DNA from 4 places in the Pseudomonas protegens genome. Region 1 is predicted to be linked to each of the others. Evidence: predicted binding sites of a transcription regulator. Region 1 holds the regulator's gene; each other region holds the start of a gene.
The links. Region 1 encodes FliA, which starts transcription of late flagellar genes. Its sites were predicted from a motif close to CTAAAGTTTNNNNNNNNNNNGCCGNTAA; they were not measured.

Region 1 (5,173 bases):
GAGCGGCGGAACTGACCAGCCAGCGCTTGAGGTAGAACAGGGGCAATGCCTTGTCACGCACGATCACCACTTCCTGGCCGTCCACCACATTGGTGCGGGACAGGTCGAGGTGGAAGATTTCGTTGACGTTGACCAGAGGGAAGGCGAACGCCTGGTTGCCCAGCATCACCATCAGGGTCGGCATGATCGCCAGGGTCAACGGCACCTTGATGACGATCTTCGAACCCTGGCCCTTGGTCGAGTAGATGTTGATCGAGCCATTGAGCTGGGAAATCTTGGTCTTCACCACGTCCATGCCCACGCCACGGCCGGAGACGTCGGAGATCTCGGTCTTGGTGGAGAAGCCCGGGGCAAAGATCAGGTTGTAGCACTCGGTATCGCTCAGGCGGTCGGCGGCGTCCTTGTCCATCACGCCGCGCTTGACGGCAATGGCGCGCAGAACGTTGGGGTCCATGCCCTTGCCGTCGTCGGAAATCGACAGGAGGATGTGGTCACCTTCCTGCTCCGCCGCCAGCACCACCTTGCCGCCACGGGCCTTGCCCGAGGCTTCGCGCTCTTCGGGGGATTCGATGCCGTGGTCCACCGCGTTGCGCACCAAGTGCACCAGCGGGTCGGCCAGGGCCTCGACCAGGTTCTTGTCGAGGTCGGTTTCTTCCCCCACCAGTTCCAGGTTGATCTCTTTCTTGAGCTGCCGGGCCAGGTCGCGAACCAGGCGCGGGAAGCGCCCGAAGACCTTCTTGATCGGCTGCATGCGGGTCTTCATCACCGCGGTCTGCAGGTCGGCGGTCACCACGTCCAGGTTGGACACCGCCTTGGACATGGCTTCGTCGCCGCTGTTCAGGCCCAGGCGCACCAGACGGTTACGCACCAGCACCAGCTCGCCCACCATGTTCATGATTTCGTCCAGGCGCGCGGTATCGACCCGCACCGTGGTTTCCGCTTCGCTGGCCGGTTTTTCTGCCGGCGGCGCCGCGGCGGCACGAGCCGGTGCCGGCGCTGCAGCCGCTGCCGCAGCCGGTTTTGGCGCCTCGGCCTTGGCTTCGGGCTTCTTGGCCACGGGTTTGGCGACGGCGGCGCTGGTTGCCGCAGCCGGTGCCGCGGCAACTGCCGCTGCCGGTTTGGCCGCACCCGGAGCTTCAGAGAACTTGCCCTTGCCGTGCAGCTCATCGAGCAGGGATTCGAATTCGTGATCGGTGATCAGATCGCTACCGGCTGCGGCGGCGCTGGGCGCCTGCGCGGCAGGCACGGCGGCCACTGCCGACTCCAGTGCGTCCACGGCAAAGTTGCCCTTGCCATGCAACTGGTCCAGCAGCGCTTCGAACTCGTCATCGGTGATTTCGTCGCCCGCCGCGGCAGCGCCAGCGGCAGCAGGAGGTGCTGCGGGAGCTACGGCATCGGGAGCGAACTGCCCCTTGCCATGCAACTGGTCCAGCAGGGACTCGAACTCGGCGTCGGTGATCTCGTCGCTGGCGGGCTCGCCCTCGGCCGCCGGCGCGGCAGCAGGTGCGGCTTCGGCGTCGGCCTTGGCGGCATTCAGCGAATCGAGCAAGAGTTCGAATTCGTTATCGGTGATATCCCCTGACGGGGCCTCAGGCTCAGGCTCGACAGCAACTTCGGCCACTTCTTCGACCACCGGCGCTGCAGGCTCGGCACCGGCAGGTTCGGCCAGACGCGCCAAGGCGGCCAGCAGTTCCGGTGTCGCGGCAGTGATTTCGCTGCGCTCACGGACCTGGCTGAACATGCCGTTCACCGCGTCCAGCGCCTCGAGCACCACGTCCATCAGCTCCGAATCGACCCGTCGCTCACCCTTGCGCAGGATGTCGAAGACGTTCTCGGCGATGTGGCAGCACTCCACCAGCTCATTGAGCTGGAGGAAGCCGGCGCCCCCTTTAACAGTGTGAAAACCGCGAAAAATTGCATTGAGCAGGTCCGCATCATCCGGTCGGCTTTCCAGCTCGACCAGTTGTTCGGACAGTTGCTCTAGAATCTCGCCGGCCTCAACCAGGAAATCCTGAAGGATCTCTTCATCGGCGCCGAAGCTCATTAATGGGTGCTCCTAGAATCCAAGGCTGGAAAGCAAATCGTCTACATCGTCCTGACCGGACACAACGTCTTCCCGTTTATCGGCATGAATCTGCGGACCTTCACCCTTGGCGAGATGTTTTTGCGGATCTTTTTCCGCGAGGATCGATTCACGGTCATGTTCGATACCGGCGAAACGATCGACCTGACTGGCCATCAAGACAAGTTTGAGCAGATTGCTTTCGACTTCCGTGACCAACTGGGTCACACGCTTGATCACCTGACCGGTCAGGTCCTGGTAATCCTGCGCCAGCAGAATGTCGTTGAGGTGGCCGGAAACGGTACGGGTTTCCTGCTCGCTGCGCGTCAGGAAACTGTCGACCCGGCGCGCCAGTTCGCGAAACTCTTCAGCACCGACCTCGCGCCGCATGAAGCGCCCCCAATCTGCGCTCAGGGCCTGGGCTTCAGTGCTCAGGCCATTGACCAGCGGGGTGCTGCTCTCTACCAGGTCCATGGTGCGGTTGGCGGCGGCTTCCGTGAGCCGGACCACATAGGACAGGCGCTCAGTGGCATCCGTGATCTGTGAAACTTCCTCGGCTTGCGGCATGTGCGGGTCAATCTGGAAATTGACGATCGCGCTATGCAGCTCGCGGGTGAGCTTGCCCACTTCCTGATACAGGCCGCGGTCACGGGTCTGATTGAGCTCATGGATCAATTGCACCGCTTCGCCGAACTTGCCCTTTTCCAGGCTTTCGACCAGTTCCAGCGCATGTTTTTTCAGGGTCGACTCAAAGTCGCCCAGTGAAGATTCGTTATGCTCCATAGCTCCCCCGTGGCGGAATGGCTACGTACATCAACCGATGCGTTCGAAGATCTTTTCGATCTTCTCTTTCAACGCCTGAGCCGTGAATGGTTTGACTACATAGCCGTTAACGCCGGCCTGGGCCGCTTCGATGATCTGCTCGCGCTTGGCTTCCGCAGTCACCATCAACACCGGCAGGTGCTTGAGCTTTTCATCGGCACGCACGTGGCGCAGCAGGTCGATCCCGGTCATGCCCGGCATGTTCCAGTCCGTTACCAGAAAGTCGATGCTCCCGCTGTTGAGTACCGGAATGGCGGTAGTGCCATCGTCGGCCTCGACCGTGTTGGTGAAACCCAGATCACGCAACAGGTTTTTTATGATCCGCCGCATCGTTGAAAAGTCATCAACGATGAGGATTTTCATGTTCTTGTCCAATTCGACCTCCAAGCAGTCTTAAACGCATCCAGCACCTGAACGCGCCATTCAATCAATTCGGCATAACACACAACGACTGCATGGAGCACATACTGCAAGACCGGCGCAGCGCTTGCCTTACCGGTCCCGATCGCAGTGTCCCCACACTGCCTGTCAGCGCGCTCGCCACTCCCCCAAACGCCCCCGCAAACGGGCCGCGCACTGGCTGTGTAACTGGCTGACCCGCGATTCGCTGACCCCCAGGACCTCACCGATTTCCTTGAGATTCAGTTCTTCGTCGTAGTACAGCGCCAACACCAGTCGCTCGCGCTCCGGCAAATTGGCAATCGCATCCGCCAAGGCGGCCTGGAAGCGTTCATCCTCCAGGTCCCGTGACGGCTCGAGATGAGCACTGGCGCCATCCTCATGCAGCCCTTCATGTTCGCCGTCCTGCAACAGGTCGTCGAAACTGAACAGGCGGCTGCCCAGGGTGTCGTTCAAAATCCCGTAATAATCGTCGAGACTCAATTGAAGTTCGGCCGCAACTTCGTGATCTTTAGCGTCACGACCGGTTTTAGCTTCAATTGCACGAATGGCATCACTGACCATGCGTGTATTACGGTGCACCGAACGCGGTGCCCAGTCGCCTTTGCGAACCTCGTCGAGCATCGCCCCGCGGATACGGATACCCGCATAGGTTTCGAAACTCGCCCCCTTGCTCGCGTCGTACTTGGTCGACACTTCGAGCAAACCGATCATCCCGGCCTGAATCAGGTCTTCCACCTGAACACTGGCCGGCAACCGCGCCAGCAGGTGATAGGCAATACGCTTGACCAGGGGCGCGTAGCGCTCGATCAATTCATATTGGCTGTCACGCGCGGACTTCTTGTAGAGGTTGTAGCCGCTGGCAGTCATAGCACCGGTCCCGCTGTTTGATGCACTAGGCGCTCGACAAAAAACTCCAGATGCCCGCGTGGGTTCGCCGGCAACGGCCAGGTATCGACTTTTTGCGCGATGGCCTTGAACGCCAATGCACACTTCGAACGAGGAAAGGCTTCATAGACCGCACGCTGCTTTTGCACGGCCTTGCGCACGCTTTCGTCGTAGGGAACTGCGCCGACGTATTGTAAGGCCACGTCCAGAAAGCGATCCGTGACCTTGGTCAATTTTGCAAACAGGTTGCGCCCTTCCTGAGGGCTTTGGGCCATGTTGGCCAGGACCCGGAAACGGTTCATGCCGTAGTCACGGTTGAGCAACTTGATCAGCGCATAGGCGTCGGTGATCGAAGTCGGTTCGTCGCAGACCACCAGCAACACTTCCTGGGCCGCGCGGACAAAACTGACTACCGAGTCACCAATACCCGCAGCAGTATCGATCACCAGCACATCGAGGTTGTCGCCGATGTCGCTGAAGGCCTGGATCAGGCCGGCGTGCTGGGCGGGACTCAGGTGCACCATGCTCTGGGTGCCGGAGGCGGCCGGGACGATACGGATACCGCCAGGACCCTGGAGCAGCACATCGCGCAACTCACAGCGCCCTTCGATGACATCCGCCAGGGTGCGTTTGGGTGTCAGGCCCAACAGGACATCGACGTTGGCCAGTCCCAAGTCGGCATCCAGCAGCAAGACCCGCCGGCCGAGCTCAGCCAGAGCCAGGGACAAGTTCACTGACACATTAGTCTTGCCGACGCCACCCTTGCCGCCGGTCACCGCAATCACCTGTACGGGATGCATGCTGCCCATGTTCTTTCTTTACCTTGTCTTACTTAGACGGGGCCACATAACTGGCTGCGCGTTCACCGTTGGAACAATGCATGGCAGACCATCGATGTAGATACACTGCAATCTATTCATGTCTAACTCAGCCGACCCGCTTGGTCGGGCTGTGATAGAGATCAGCGAACATGTCGGCCATGGCTTCTTCGCTGGGTTCTTC
Region 2 (5,173 bases), 2.1 Mb from region 1:
TGCGCAAGGTCACGGAAAAGGGTTGCGCGGTCTTCAGCCCCAGCTGCTCGCTGGTGATGTGCAGGTTTTCAGCGGCCTTGTCGGTGTCGAGCAGTACATAGTCCCAGGCCATGGCGTGGGAGGCGGCGGTCAGCGCGCCGAGGGTGACCAGCAGTTTGAGGGATGTCATGGAAGGGATGCCTTTATTGGAGTTGTGCGGTTTTTATAGCGCTGAAGAATCGTTTCAGCAAGCTGCAAATACCCGATTGCGCGCACAAATCCATCCCCTCGGTTTTCCCCTTCAGCCCTCGAACCCCAGCAGCAGGCCCGCCACTTCCATGACTTCCTGCAACGCTGCCCGGGCCGACTCGGGGGACGCTCGCAGCAGCAGGTCATCGGCGTAACCCATGGTCTGAGCAAACAACTGCCGGGCCGCGCGCTGGGGGCTGGCGCAGCGAAACACCCCGGCCTCGACGCCATCGGCAATGATGCTTGCCAGCATTGCCTGCCACTGGCCGTTGATCCTCAGGTAGGTTTCGGCCAGTTCGGCGTCGTGCATGGCTTCGTCCCAGGCATCGAGCCATAACGCCCAGCCGTCTTCGGCACAATCGGGCAGGCAGTCACGGATAAAGCCTTGCAAGGCGTCCATCGGCGCGGCACCGCGCAGGGGCCCGCCCACCGCCTCCAATTGCTCATTGGCGAAATGCACGAAGGCTTCGCGGCGCAACTCTTTCCAATCACTGAAGTAGTGATAGACGTGGCTGCGGGACAGGCCGGCATGCTCGGCCAGGTCCCGGGTGGAAACCTCGGCGAAACCCTTGCTGCGAAATAATTCCAGGGCGGCCTGGATGATCTGGTCTTTACGGTCGTTACGCGACATGGGCAATCGGGCCTCTTGGCGCCGGGATGGACGGCGCTTGCATTTTGAGCGATCGCTCAAAGATAATTGAGCAGTCGCTCAATACTAACCCCAATCATTCTTGTGGTGCACTCATGCCCGCCGTCAGCCCACTCACCGTCGTGGATCCAACGCAGAAAATCGGCCAACAGTCCGCCGGCCAGACCCTCAAGGCCATAGCCAGGGCCTACCCGGGCAAGCTGTTCGGCACCTTGTCCCTGGTGGCCCTGGAGAACGCCCTGCTGCTGGCCTATCCGCTGTTCGCCGGCTTCGCCGTGGACTCGATCCTGCGCGGCGACGCCGCCCATGCGCTGATCTACGCCCTGGTGGTGCTGGGTTTCTGGGTGGTAGGGGCGGCACGGCGGGCGGTCGACACCCGCACATTCACCCGCATCTACGCCGACCTTGCGGTGCCGGTGATCCTCAACCAGCGCCTGCAACAACAAGACACGTCCACCGCCGCGGCGCGGGTAGTGCTGGCCCGGGAATTCGTCGATTTCTTCGAAAAGCACGTGCCGACCATCGCCACGGCCCTGGTGTCGATCGTCGGGGCGGCGGTGATGCTGCTGGTGATCGAACCCTGGATCGGCCTCGCCTGCCTCACGGCGCTGTTGCTGTGCGTGACCCTGCTGCCGCGTTTTGCCCGGCGTAACCAGCAACTGCACGAACGCCTGAACGACCGGCTGGAAAAGGAAATCGGCCTGGTGGCCAAGGTCGGCGCCGTCTCGCTACAGCGCCACTATCGCCTGCTGTCGCGGCTGCGCATCGGCCTCTCGGACCGGGAAGCGGCAGCCTATCTGTTCCTTGGCGCGGTGGCGGCGCTGCTGTTCGTCATCGCCATCAGCCAGCTGGCGCTGGCGCCCGAGGTCAAGGCCGGCCACGTGTATGCGGTGATGACTTACCTGTGGACCTTCGTCAGCAGCGTCGATGAGGCGCCCACCATGGTCGACCAGCTGGCGCGCCTGCGGGATATCGGCAAGCGCGTCGATCCGGGCCTGGCTGAGTCGACCGCGCCTCACTGAGCCTCGCGGCCGTCGACTGGGCCGGATCAGCGGAAGCGGTCGACTTCCCGGCGCAAGTCCGCGGCCAGGGTTTCCAGCTCACGGGCGGTGAGTGCCAGGTTGGACACCACTTCACGCTGCTCGCTGTTGGCCTGGGCAATGCTCTGCAGATTGCTGCTGAGCACCGTGGCGGTGCTGCTCTGTTCCTGAGTCGCGGTGGTGATGGCGGCGAACTGCTCGCCGGCGCTGCGGCTCTGCTCGTCGATCAGGGCCAGGGCCGAGGCGACGTTGGCGTTGCGCGACAAGCCTTCCTGCATCAAGCGGTTGCCCTGCTCCATGGTTTCGATGGCGTTGCCGGTTTCCTGCTGGATGCTGTTGATCATCTGCGAGATTTCATCGGTGGCCTCGCGGGTGCGCGACGCCAGGTTGCGCACCTCATCGGCGACCACGGCAAACCCGCGCCCCTGCTCGCCGGCACGCGCGGCCTCGATGGCGGCGTTGAGGGCCAGCAGGTTGGTCTGATCGGCAATCGCGGTGATCACCCCGACAATCCCGCCAATCTCCTGGGAACGCTGGCCCAGGGTATTGATCACCGTGGCCGTGCTGTTGAGGGCCCCGGCAATCTGCTCCAGGGACGCCGATGCCTGTTCCATGGACTCGCGGCCGATGTGGGTCTGCTGGGCGTTGTCCTGGGCCAGACGCTGGGTGCTGCCCATGTTGTCGGCAATATTCAGCGAAGTGGCGCTGAACTCCTCCACCGCCCCGGCCATGCTGGTGATCTCGCCGGACTGTTGCTCCATCCCTTCATAGGCGCCGCTGGACAGGCCTGACAAGGCCTGGGCGCGGCCATTGACCTCGGCGGCGGAACGGCGAATGTGCTCGACCATGGTCGACAGGGCTTCGCCCATCTGGTTGAAACTGCGGGCCAGCTGGCCGATTTCGTCATGGCTGGAGACATTCAGCCGCGCGCTCAGGTCGCCGCCGCCCAGGGCCTGGGCCTGGCGCACCAGATCGCCCAAGGGCGCCAGCTTGCTGCGCAGCAGCCAGACCGTGGCCCCCACCGCCAGCAGCATCGCCAGCAGGCTGCCGATCACCAGGCGAATCCCCACGCTCCAGGTCACCGCGCGGATCTCCGCCTTGGGCATGCTGGCCACCACCGACCAGGGGCCGCCCTCGAACGGCACCGCCAGGCTGTAGAAGTCCTCGCCCTGGTCACTCCAGAAACGCCCCTTGCCCGGTTCCTTGGCGGCCGCCGCCATGATCTGCGCCGCCGGCTCCAGCGCCTGCACGCCGGCCGGTGGCACCAGCCACTTGTTCTGCTCATCAAGCAAGGCCAGGGAGCCGCTCTGGCCAATGCGGAAACGCTTGAGATTGGCGAACTGGGCATTCTGCGCATCGGTGTAGTCGAAACCGACGAACAGCACGGCGATGACCTTGCCGTCGCGAGCCAAGACCGGGGTGTACTGGGTCATGTAGAAGCGTTCGAAGAGCACGGCGCGGCCGACATAACCCTGGCCCGCCATGAGCTTCTGGTAGGCCGGGTGGCCATGGTCGAGCAAGGTGCCGATGGCCCGGCTGCCGTCCTGCTTGCTCAAGGAGGTGCTGACCCGGATGAAATCGTCGCCGCTGCGCACGAACAGGGTCGCCACCCCGGCGGTCATCTGCTTGAACTCGTCCACTTCCTCGAAGTTGTTGTTCAGCACCACGTCCCCCAGGTGCAGGCCCGGGGTCTGCACTCCGGCCACATTCACCGGCTGCTCGGGATGCAGACTCAGGCCGCTGCTGAAACGGTTTTCGAACAGGCCACTGAGGCGCTGGGTGCTCTCGCGCAGGCTGCCGTGGAAGGTGTTGAGCTGGTCCGCCAACAACCGCGCCTCGCTGGCCAGGTGTTCTTCCCGGGTATCGAGGTTCGCCGAGTCCAGGGAGCGCAGGGCAAACAGGGTGCTGCCACTGATGACCAGGGCAAGTATCAGGGCGAGGGCAAGCCCTAGCTGGGAGGCTATGCGGGCACGGGGTTGGGACATGATGGCTCCTTGCCGAGAAGGCGGATCATCCTGATTGGTCAGCACGCTCGGCGGTAATAATTCTAGGATTTTTAGTAATTTAGGACCTTCCTGAACGCTGGTTCCATAACCCATGGATTCGGCGGCGCCCGCAAATACTTGAGCGCCTTGCAAGGATATCCGCGCGCGCCCGCCGGCCGGGCACTGCATCGTTTCAGCCGAAGCGCTCTACCTCGGGCAGTTGCATGGCCTGGACCTCGCCCTGGAGAAAATCGCTGAGGCGCCGCAACCGTTCCCCTCCGGGCCGGGTCTTGGGCCAGACCAGGTAGTAGTTCAGGCCACTGGCCACCGCTGTCGGCCAGGGCAGGCTCAGGCGGCCCTGGGCCACATCTTCGGCCACCATCAGCAAATCGCCCATGGATACGCCATACCCCCGCGCCGCCGCGATCATCCCCAGTTCCAGGGTGTCGAACACCTGCCCGCCCTTGAGCGATACCTGGTCGGTCAGGCCCATATGCTCCAGCCAGCTGCGCCAGTCACGGCGGTCCGGGGTGGGGTGCAAGAGTTCGGTGGCGGCCAGCCGCGCCACGTCCCAGGGCTGGTCGTTGAGCAGGTTCGGCGCCCCCACCGGGATCAGCAGCTCGGGGAACAGGTAGCTGGCTTCCCAGTCCGGAGGAAAGTGGCCATTGCTCAGCAGCACCGCGCAGTCGAAGGGCTCCTGGTTGAAATCCACCGAATCCACGTCCATCCAGGCACTGGTGAGCTGTACCTCATTGCCCGGCTGCAGGTGGCGAAAGCGGCTGAGGCGCGCCAGCAACCAGCGCATGGTCAGGGTCGAGGGCGCCTTCATGCGCAGGATGCCGTCTTCGGCCCGCAGGGTATTGCAGGCCCGCTCCAGCGCGCCGAAACCTTCGCGAATGCCCGGCAACAGCAGGCGCGCCGCCTCGGTCAGTTGCAGGTTGCGCCCGCTGCGCTGGAACAGTCGGCAGGCGAAGTGTTCCTCCAGGGTGCGGATATGCCGGCTGACGGCGCTCTGGGTAATCGACAGTTCTTCGGCGGCACGGGTGAACGAGCTGTGGCGGGCCGCCGCTTCAAAGGCGCGCAGGGCATACAGGGGAGGCAGACGACGAGACATGGATGGACTCCGGACAACACCAGGGCGCCACGCGGGCAGGAAAGGGCTTCGCATGAGTTTTTATCATGCCAGCGAGTATTTTTATCCTTTTGTGCTATGCGCTGCGAGCGCCGAGAATCAGCGCTCTTACCGACTTTTGAAGAATCGAGCCTGATGA
Region 3 (5,173 bases), 3.1 Mb from region 1:
TGGCCTCCTTTTCATTGTTGCAACTGTCGATCACTTCGCCTGGTAGATGATCCCCGGACTGCATTGCACCATCTGATAATGGTCCGGCAGGCCATTGAGCGCTTCGGAAGCCCCCAGAAACAGATAACCGCCAGGTTTCAGAGTGCTATGAATGCGCATCAGGATGTCCTTCTTGACCTCGGCCGAGAAGTAGATCAGCACATTGCGGCAAAACACGACATCGAACTTGCCCAGACTGGCATAGCTGTCCAGCAGGTTGAACGAGCGAAACTCCACTCGACTCTTGATCGGTGCCTTGACCACCCAGCGTCCCGGCCCCTTGGGATCGAAATAACGCTGCAGGCGCTCGGCAGAAAGGCCACGCCCAATTGCCAGGCTGTCATATTCGCCGGTCTTGCAGTTGTTGAGCATGGTTCCGGACAGGTCGGTGGCAACGATCTGCACCCCCATCTTCAACTGGCCCATGTTGCTGCGCTCGAACTCGTCGATGGACATCGACAACGAATAGGGTTCCTGCCCTGACGAGCAAGCCGCCGACCAGATCCGCAAACGCTGGTTGGGGCTGGCCTTGATCGCTTCGGGAAGCACCTTGTTCTTCAACACTTCGAAGGGATAGGTGTCACGAAACCACAAGGTTTCGTTGGTGGTCATCGCGTCCACCACCATCTCGCGCAATCCGCTGCGCGGCTGGGTCTGAATCCGCTGAACCAGCTCACCCAAGGTTTTGAGACCTTGCTGCTCCATCAGTTTGTTGAGACGGCTCGAGACGAGATATTGCTTATTTTCCCCGAGCAAAATACCACAGGCTTTTTCCAGGAAGACCCGGAACTGTTCAAAATCCAAATTACCCGTAGACAATGCTGCCGCCTCTTAAATCTAATGTCCGCCAAGGGCTGATACCCTCAGCTGTGGTCTGCTGCTTTGATCCGGTCAACTACCCGGGAAGCCAGGTCATCAGGACGGAACTTGGCAAGGAAGTCATCGGCACCGACCTTCTTCACCATCGCCTGATTGAACACCCCTGACAACGAAGTATGCAGGATGATATGCAGCTTTTGCATGCGTGGATCGTTACGTATCTCGGCCGTGAGGGTGTAACCGTCCATTTCGGGCATCTCGATGTCGGAAATCATCATGAGGAACTCCTCTTCCGGCTTCTTGCCCTCATCCACCAGCTTGCGCAGGTAATCCAACGCTTGCCGGCCATCATTCAACGCCACGACTTCGACCCCCACCGTCTGCAGGCAGCGGGTAACCTGTTTGCGCGCCACCGACGAATCGTCGACGGTCAGCACTCGCAGGGAAACGGCCTTGTGCTGGGTTTCAAGATCCACCACGCCCGCCGAAATCGACTCCGAGGTCGGCGCAACTTCCGCCAATATCTTTTCCACGTCGATGATTTCGACTAACTGGTTGTCCACCCGGGTCACCGCGGTCAGGTAGTGATCGCGACCGGTCCCCTTGGGTGGCGGATGAATTTCTTCCCAGTTCATATTGACGATGCGTTCCACCGAGCGCACCAGAAACCCTTGGGTCTTGGTGTTGTACTCAGTGATGATCACAAACGGGCTGCTCTGATCCTTCAGTCCACCAGCACCGGTGGCCATTGCCAGATCCAGGATCGGAATGGTCGCCCCTCGAATATTCGCGACACCGCACACCACAGGATTGGATTTGGGCATCAGGGTCAGCTTGGGGCATTGCAGCACCTCGCGAACCTTGAAGACGTTGATCCCGTAGAGCTGCTCACCGTCCAGACGGAACAGCAGCAGTTCCAGGCGATTCTGCCCAACCAATTGCGTGCGCTGGTTTACCGAATCCATTACACCAGCCATGCCCAGACTCCCCAAAGCTTTAAGATCCGACGCACGCTCATTGCTAAACGGCACGGCGCTTGCTTTTTAACTGTTATGAACGCCAAAACGACATTTTCCCGACGCCTGACATCCCCCTACCGCACATTGCTCTGCGGGCTGTCGGCCTTGTGTATCTTAAACCCTGGCGGCCCTGCCGTTGCTGATTCGGTCACCCTGCCTGATCTGCTTATCGGCGTCACTCAAGGGTTTCTTGAATTCACGGTAGAAGACTACCTGGCTACCAGTCAAACGGAAGGACGCTACGAAATTCAGGTCAACCAACTGGATCCCCGTATGCGCATGCCGGCGTGCGACAAGGAATTGACAGCGAGCCTGGAAAGCCCTGCCCAGCCACTGGGCAGGGTCACGGTCAAGGTGCGCTGCGAAGGCGGCTCGCCCTGGACCGTGTTCGTCCCGGCGCAGGTCAAACTGTTCCGCGAAGTGGTTACCAGCTCACGGCCACTCAAGCGCGCCGGCATCATTGAGCCCGAAGACGTCGTGCTGCGCGAACGGGACATCAGCCAGAGCAATCAGGGCTACCTGACCTCGGTGGATCAGGCCATTGGTCAGAAACTTGTCCGACCAATGGTCGCCGACCAACTGATTACCCTGGGTCATCTGGAGCAGGCAGAGGTGGTGCGCAAAGGCGATCACGTAGTGATCTCGGCACGCAGCGGCACCTTGAATGTACGAATGCCGGGGGAAGCACTGTCCAACGGCGGCATGAGCGAGCAGATTCGGGTCAAGAACCTGAACTCGCAACGGGTGATCAAGGCTCGCGTCACCGCCCCTGGCCAAGTGGAAGTGGCCATGTAGATAACTGGCGCTCGACCCGGTCGTTCCCTAAACTGTGGCCAATCAAAGGTCGCAGATACCTGCGTTGGCTTATCGACAATCGAGCCTAAAGTTTTTCAGGGTATGGCCGAAAACATGGCAAGCGTCCAAATACCCAGAGGTTTTCTTCATCATGGTCATCGACTTCAGCCGTTTAAACAGCTCCCCTTTACTGACAGGCAGTACGCGTACCGGCACCAGCAAGGAAACCGGCGATGCCGGCACGTCCGCGCCGCCGGCAACTGCAGCCGAGACCAGCAAAAGCGGGGAATCGGTACACCTCAGCAATGAGGCTCAACAGTTGCAGAAAATCACCGACAAGCTGCGCGATCAGCCTGCTGTCGACAAGGCCCGGGTGGCCGAGTTGAAGCAAGCCATTGCCGATGGCAGCTACAAGGTCGACAGCAACCGTGTAGCCAGCAAACTGCTCAACTTCGAAGCCCAGCGCTAGCCCCAGGCTTGCGCCAGGCTTTTGGACGCTTAATCCCCAAGGCCAGCCATGCACGACACCAATCTACTGCAACTGATCAACGATGACCTTGCTCCAGCGCAACAACTGCTGGAACTGCTCAGAGCCGAATCCGTAGCCCTGCACGGCCGTGATATGCCGCTGCTGGAGGATATTCTGGCGCAGAAGCAGGCCCTGGTCATTTTGCTGGAACAGCATGGCCGCAAACGTACAGAGATCCTCGCCAGCCTGAACCTGCCAACCAATCGTGCCGGCCTCGAACAACTGGCCAGTCACTCGAGTGTGGGCGATCAGTTGCTTGAACAGGGCAGCCTGCTGACCCAACTGCTCGCCGACTGCCAGGCCACCAATGAACTCAATGGCCGCTCGATCCAGATTCAGCAGGCCACCACTGCCAACCAGTTGAAAATCCTCAACGGCGGCGAACCCCCAGCCCTTTATGACGCCCGCGGCTCTACCTCTATGCTTGCGAAGCCCCGCCCACTCAGTCAGGCTTAAACTCCAAAAATGAGCGCGTGCTACCAAGCCGTGAAACATGCTGGCAGAATGCCAGCTCCTGCGTGTAGTTGTATTTTGTCTGGAGATTGATGAACCGTGTTCAACGCCTCAAACGCGGAAGATGCTCCGCAGCCACCCAAGGTGTTCACCACTGCGTTGGAAATTTCCTCCAACTTGCGGTTGCTGCAAGAGAGCCACGACCCGCTGATCATCACTTTCCATGAGCGCAGCCAGCGTTTCCAGAGCTATCTGGTGGAAGTGGACCGCGACAGCAACATGATTGCTCTCGATGAAATGATTCCCCGCGACGGTGAGCGCTTCCTGCTGGCAGGCGAGCCATTTCGTGTTGAAGGCTTTCATGAAGGCGTGCGCATCGCCTGGGACAGCAATGGCACTCCGACCCTAGACGATTCCAATGGCGGCCGCTGCTACCGCACCACGCTGCCGGACGAAGTGGTTTACCACCAGCGCCGCAACGCTTTCCGTGCCGCACTGAAACTGGCGCAGTTGGTGGATATCGAACTGAGCGGCGAAAAACTCAAATCCCCGCTGACCGGCAAGCTGCTGGATATCTCCGCCACCGGCTGCAAACTGCGCTTCGATGGTGATATTTCCTCGCGCCTGCAACTGGGTCAGGTGTACGAACGCTTCATTGCTGCCCTGCCCTTCGGCAACATGACCGCCCCGGTCGAACTGCGTTACCTGCATCACGAAGAACGCATCGACACCACCTTTGCCGGCGTGCGCTTTCATAACATGAGCGGCCTGGTCCAGCGCCAGGTAGAGCGCTTCGTCTATCAGCTGCAGCGCGAAGCACGGCGCTTCGACAAAGACGACCTCTGATTCAACAGACACCCATGAAAACGGGCAGTGCCTTGCGGCAACTGCCCGTTTTGCGTTTCTAGGGCCTGGCCCCGCTCAGGTGATCCCGAGCACACTCCTCGGGCGGCACCTCATCCGAAGCTTGCGGCGTATCGGGCTCCGCAGCCGGCGCAGCGTCCGGCGCGGGAGCGGTCTGCATCTGGTCCTGGACCACCTGCTCGTCTACCCGCGGATCGAGAGCAGCAACCAGTGGCGAACTGGACATACTGTCCGGCATCGCCACGTGATGCAGCGGTGCATCGTCCACCTGATGCAGATTGGTCACCGCCTTCGGCCGAATCCGCCAGACCAGCACCAAGGCAAAGAAACTGAAGAAGGCATAGAGCATCTGGCTGCCGAACAACTTCATCAGCACCCCCGCCACCAACGGGCCGACGCTCGCCCCAACGCCATAGGTGACCAACAGCATCGCCGTCAGCGACACCCGTCGATCGCTTTCCACATGGTCATTGGAAAAAGCCACCGCCAGCGGATAGAGGCAGAACTGCACCAGCGAACAGAGGAATCCGAGAACGAACAGCAGCTCCAGAGGCACTGCTGGCAGGACCGCCAAGGGCAAGGCCACCACCGCCAGGAACAAGGCAAAGCAACGAATCAACAGCGCCCGATCATAACGATCGGACAACCAGCCCAG
Region 4 (5,173 bases), 1.7 Mb from region 1:
AGGTGCAGCTGGAGATGCTCTTGCTCAACCGCCGCGTCGACCTGGTGACCGAAGGCATCGACGTGGCCCTGCGGGTGCGTGAACACGGCGATGAAGACCCGCTGCTGGTGACCCGCCGCCTGCGTCCGGCGCAAACCGTAATCGTCGCCACTCCCGACTTCCTCAAGGAGCACCCGGTGCAGCATCCGCAAGACCTGCGGCAGGTGCCCATTCTTGGCGCCCTGGAGGCCGATCGGCTGGTGCACCTGCGTCTACTGGACCAGCAGGGCAATGCCTGCGACCTGGCCCTGGAAGCGCGCCTGGGCATCGATGACTTCATCATGCGCCGCGCCTGTGCCCTCGCCGGCCTGGGCTGCACCGTCCTGCCGATGATGTATTGCGAGGCCGAACTGGCCAGCGGCCAACTGGTGCAGATGCTGCCGCAATGGTCATTGCCCGGCGGCTGGCTGCAAGCGGTGTATCCTCACCGCCGCGGTGTGTTGCCGGCCGTGCGGGCCTGGATCGAGCACCTGAGCCAATCCTTCGAAGGCTGTGGAGAACGACTGCTGTGAAAGATGCAATCCTCACTGAACAACAAGTGGCGCAATTCTGCCTGGACCTGCCCGGAGCGCGGGAGGACTACAAATGGGGCGGTGTGCGGGTGTTTTCAATTGCCGGCAGCAAGATGTTCGCCCTGCAGAACCTGCGGGGCAGCTCCCTGGCGTTCAAGGTCGACCAGGAGCTGTTTCTCGGTCATGTCGACCGTCCGGGCATTGCCCCGGCGCCCTATCTGGCGCGGGCGCACTGGATCATCATGCAAACGCCCTACCCGCTGGGTGCCGAGGAACTCCGGGCACTGCTGCAACGCTCCCATCAACTGGTGGTGGGCAAGTTGCCCAAGCGGGCGCAGGTCGGGTTGCTGCTCTAGAACAGGCTCAGCAGGCTGTTTTCCAGGAACAGCCGGTCAATCCAGTAGACCTGATGCACGGCCACGATCAGCCAGAACAAGGTCTGATAGGACAGCTTGCGGGTCTTGTGCCGCAGCAGTTGCTGGGCCAGCAAGGCCCCGGGCCAGCCGCCGGCCAGCTCCAGGGCGTGCAGCACATTCTCCGGCGTGCGCTGCCCCTCTGCCCTGGCCCGGCGCTTGTCGTGCCAATACAGCAGGAAGGTCAACAGGCTGACGGCGCCATAGGCGACCAGGGGGATGATCGAAATTGCTCGCCACCACAGGGACAACGAGCCGAACAATGGCAATGCGCACAGCAGGACAAATACCAGCAACTTGAGCTTCAGGTGGTGGATACGCGCGCCACTGCCGACGCGCGCTTCGCTACGGCCCGTCGTCACGATTTGGCCGCCGTCCAGTCGACCCAGCCGAACTGCCAGGTCGCCAGAATCAACAGGCCGAAGGCGATGCGGTACCAGGCGAACGCCGCGTAGCTGTGGCTGGCAATGAACTTCAGCAGGCCCTTGACCGCGATCATGGCGAAGATGAAGGCGGTGACGAAGCCGATGGCGAACACCGGAACATCATCGGGCTGGAACAGGTGCCGGTACTTGTAGCCCGAATACACCGCAGCCCCGACCATGGTGGGCATGGCCAGGAAGAACGAAAACTCGGTGGCGGTCTTGCGCGACAGGCCGAACAGCAGCCCGCCGATGATGGTCGAGCCGGAGCGCGAAGTCCCCGGGATCATTGCCAGGCACTGGGCACAACCGACTTTCAGTGCGTCCTTCCAGGTGATCTCGTCCACGCTTTCGGCGTGCACCCGATGCTCGCGCCGCTCGGCCCAGAGCATGATGACCCCGCCGATCACCAGGGCCGTGGCCACAGTGATGGGGTTGAACAGGTAGGCATGGATCAGGTCGGCGAAGATCACCCCCAGCACCACCGCCGGGAGGAAGGCGATCAGCAGGTTGACCGTGAAGCGCTGGGCCTTGGGCTGGCTCGGCAGGCCGATCACCACCTCGAGGATCTTGCGTCGAAACTCCCAGACCACGGCCAGGATCGCTCCCAGCTGAATGATGATGTTGAAGGCCATCGCCCGCTCGCCACCGAAGTCGAGCAGGTCAGCGACAATAATCTGGTGTCCGGTACTGCTGATGGGCAAGAACTCGGTCAAGCCTTCGACAATCCCGAGTATCAATGCCTGTGCGGCGCTCCAAAAATCCATCAATCCCCCAATAAGGCGATGCTCCAGGCATGCCTCTTTTTTAAGTAGTCGACTCAGTCACTGCGCTTGGCGCGGGTGAAATTTCCCCGGCCGCCAGTTCAACACAAGCCCATGAAAATTCTGTGAAAAAGGCAGAAAGGTTCAGGTTTTGCGCGAAAGCGCCGAAATCCTAGCAGACAGGCGCAAAATACACCGCGATGTTATTGGACTTCCGTAGGGTAGGCGCTCGAAGGCCGGCGTGCTTGGATGCTCACGGCCTTTTATGACAAGTACAAGAATCAGGAGTGACCGGATGATGAATAGCTTGCGCAAGATGTCCATCAGTCAGCGTTTGTGGCTGATCCTGATCGTGGCGGTGCTGACCCTGGTGACCCTGGGCGTGATGATGCTCGGGCAGATTCACCGCGACCTGTACCAGGCCAAGGCACAGAAAACCCAGCATGTGGTGCAGACCGCCGCCGGGGTGCTCAATTACTACCAGGGCCTGGAAGCCGCCGGCAGCCTGAGCCGCGAACAGGCACAGCAACAGGCGCTGCAAACCATCCGCGGGTTGCGCTACAACCAGAACGACTACTTCTGGATCAACGACCTGACGCCGGTGATGATCATGCACCCGGCCAACCCCAAGCTCGACGGACAGAACCTGGCGGCGGTCAAGGACCCGGACGGCTTCCAGGTGTTCAACGAAATGGTCGCCCTGGCCAAGGCCAAGGGCGCCGGCATGGTGGATTACCGCTGGCCCAAGCCCGGGGCCGAGCAGCCGGTACAAAAGACCTCCTATATACAGCTGTTCCAGCCCTGGGGCTGGATCATCGGTTCCGGGGTGTACATCGACGACCTGCAACAGGAGTTCTATGCCCAGGTCCTGCAGGCCTCTTCCATTGGCCTGGTGATTGCGCTGCTGATGACCGCCCTGGTGGTGCTGATCGTGCGCAGCATCGTCAACCCGCTGCGCGAAACGGTGCACGCCATGGCCAACATCGCCAGCGGCGAAAGCGACCTGACCCGGCGCCTGGATACCCACGGCCAGGACGAAGTCACCGAGCTGGCCCGGCACTTCAATGGCTTTACCGCCAAGTTGCGCGGGGTGGTGACCCAGTTGCAGTCCAGCGCCGCCGCGCTGGCGCAGTCCTCCAGCGAGCTGGGCAGCAACGCCAGCGAGGCCCAGGAGCGCAGTCAGCAGCAGTCCCAGCAGATGGAACAGGTGGCCGCGGCCATCAGCCAGGTCACCAGCGGCGTGCAGGATGTGGCCAGGAACGCCGAACACGCGGCCAGCGAAGTGCGCGAAGCCGAAGCCCAGGCCCGGCAGGGCCAGCTCAACATCGACGGCAGCCTGCAGCAGATCGATCAGTTGTCCACGACCATCGACCAGGCCGTGGAAGTGATCCGCACCCTGGCGACGGAAAGCACCCAGATCGGCACCGTGCTGGAGGTGATCCGCTCCATCGCCGAGCAGACCAACCTGCTGGCCCTGAACGCCGCCATCGAAGCCGCCCGGGCCGGGGAACAGGGCCGGGGCTTTGCCGTGGTGGCCGACGAAGTGCGCCTGCTGGCCCAGCGTACCCAGCAGTCCACCGCGGAAATCCAGGGCATGATCGAACGTCTGCAGAGTCACTCCGAAGCCGCGGTCAAGGTCATCGGCGACAGCAGCCGGGCCTCGCAGTCGACCATCGAACAGGCCGGGCTGGCCGGCACCAGCCTCAACGCCATCGGCCAGGTCCTGCGCACCCTCAACGAACTGAACGCCTCGATCGCCAGCGCCACCCTGCAACAGGCCCATGTGGTGGAGGACATCAACCACAACGTCGGTCAGGCGGCGGGCCTGTCCCAGGGCACGGCGCTGGCCGCCCAGCATTCCAGCGCCGCCAGCCGGCACCTCAAGGAGCTCTCGGAACAGCTCAACGGCCTGCTGCGCCAGTTCCGCGTCTAGTCGCCACCGCTTGCGCGGCTCCGGGCTAACGTCCGGGGCCGACTCTGGGTACAATCCGCCCCCTCCTCCACTTCCCCAAGGAACCGCCATGTCCGGGCTTGAACTGTTTGCCGCTGCGCTAGGCGTGATCGCCGTCTGGCTGACGGTCAAGCAGAACCCCTGGTGCTGGCCCATCGGCCTGGTCATGGTGCTGCTCTACAGCTGGATCTTCTACGAGGTCAAACTCTATTCCGACATGCTCCTGCAGGTGGTCTACGCCGTGTTGCAGCTCTATGGCTGGTGGCAGTGGACCCGGGGCGGCGATCAGCATCAAGGGCGTCCGGTCAGCCAGTTGCGAACCGCCGGCCTGCTCCAGGGCCTGGCCCTGGGCGCGCTGGGCAGCCTGTTGCTGGGGGCGGCCATGGCCCACTGGACCGACGCCGCGCAACCCTGGCTCGACGCCGCCCTGACCGCCTTCAGCCTGGTGGCCCAGTGGTGGATGGCGCAAAAGCGCGTGCAGTGCTGGCCGTTATGGATTGCCGTGGACGTGATCTTCGTCGGCCTGTTCCTCTACAAGGCGCTGTACCTGACCGCCGCCCTCTACGCCCTGTTCACCCTGCTGGCGGTCCAGGGCTGGCGCACCTGGCGTGCCGACCCGGCCCTGCAATCGTGAAGGTGCTGGTCCTCACCGGCCCCGAATCCAGCGGCAAGAGCTGGCTGGCGGCCGAGCTGCAAGCGCATTTTGGCGGCCTCCAGGTGGGCGAGTACGTGCGTCACTTCATCGAAGAGGAACGCCGCGACACCTGCCTGGCTGACATCCCCACGATCGCCCGCGGCCAGTTGGCCTGGGAGGATCAGGCGCGCTCGCAGCAGCCGGCCCTGCTGATCCTCGATACGCACCTGTTGAGCAACCTGCTGTGGAGCCAGACCCTGTTCGGCGATTGCCCGGCCTGGCTGGAGCCGCAACTGCTGGCCCGCCACTACGACCTGCACCTGCTGCTATCGCCGGAGGATGTGGACTGGAGCGATGACGGTCAGCGCTGCCAGCCGCAACTGGCGCAGCGCCTGGCCTTCTTTGCCGATACCCGGCAATGGCTGGAGCGCCATGGGC

Region 2: GGI48_RS16050 (methyl-accepting chemotaxis protein) is a predicted target of FliA. The motif match lies at 4,018-4,045, and genes of this name have one in related genera.
Region 3: flgM (flagellar biosynthesis anti-sigma factor FlgM) is a predicted target of FliA. The motif match lies at 2,758-2,785, and genes of this name have one in related genera.
Region 4: GGI48_RS29895 (methyl-accepting chemotaxis protein) is a predicted target of FliA. The motif match lies at 2,294-2,321, and genes of this name have one in related genera.

The regions. Positions count from the first base shown of each region.
Region 1 covers NZ_CP060201.1:1,368,045-1,373,217, forward strand. The annotation lists gene GGI48_RS06420 (chemotaxis protein CheA) at 1-2,044, opposite strand, end outside; gene GGI48_RS06425 (protein phosphatase CheZ) at 2,057-2,845, opposite strand; gene GGI48_RS06430 (chemotaxis response regulator CheY) at 2,876-3,247, opposite strand; gene fliA (RNA polymerase sigma factor FliA) at 3,413-4,153, opposite strand; gene fleN (flagellar synthesis regulator FleN) at 4,150-4,980, opposite strand; gene flhF (flagellar biosynthesis protein FlhF) at 5,099-5,173, opposite strand, start outside.
Region 2 covers NZ_CP060201.1:3,481,353-3,486,525, reverse strand. The annotation lists gene GGI48_RS16065 (aldose 1-epimerase family protein) at 1-169, opposite strand, end outside; gene GGI48_RS16060 (TetR/AcrR family transcriptional regulator) at 281-859, opposite strand; gene GGI48_RS16055 (ABC transporter six-transmembrane domain-containing protein) at 886-1,899, shown strand; gene GGI48_RS16050 (methyl-accepting chemotaxis protein) at 1,926-3,902, opposite strand; gene GGI48_RS16045 (LysR substrate-binding domain-containing protein) at 4,096-5,016, opposite strand.
Region 3 covers NZ_CP060201.1:5,044,315-5,049,487, reverse strand. The annotation lists gene cheR (protein-glutamate O-methyltransferase CheR) at 31-858, opposite strand; gene GGI48_RS23540 (chemotaxis protein CheV) at 903-1,835, opposite strand; gene flgA (flagellar basal body P-ring formation chaperone FlgA) at 1,911-2,672, shown strand; gene flgM (flagellar biosynthesis anti-sigma factor FlgM) at 2,824-3,141, shown strand; gene GGI48_RS23525 (flagella synthesis protein FlgN) at 3,190-3,657, shown strand; gene GGI48_RS23520 (flagellar brake protein) at 3,754-4,500, shown strand; gene GGI48_RS23515 (MFS transporter) at 4,559-5,173, opposite strand, start outside.
Region 4 covers NZ_CP060201.1:6,483,932-6,489,104, reverse strand. The annotation lists gene GGI48_RS29915 (LysR substrate-binding domain-containing protein) at 1-551, shown strand, start outside; gene GGI48_RS29910 (MmcQ/YjbR family DNA-binding protein) at 548-907, shown strand; gene GGI48_RS29905 (DUF1294 domain-containing protein) at 904-1,326, opposite strand; gene GGI48_RS29900 (undecaprenyl-diphosphate phosphatase) at 1,323-2,153, opposite strand; gene GGI48_RS29895 (methyl-accepting chemotaxis protein) at 2,449-4,083, shown strand; gene pnuC (nicotinamide riboside transporter PnuC) at 4,172-4,735, shown strand; gene GGI48_RS29885 (AAA family ATPase) at 4,732-5,173, shown strand, end outside.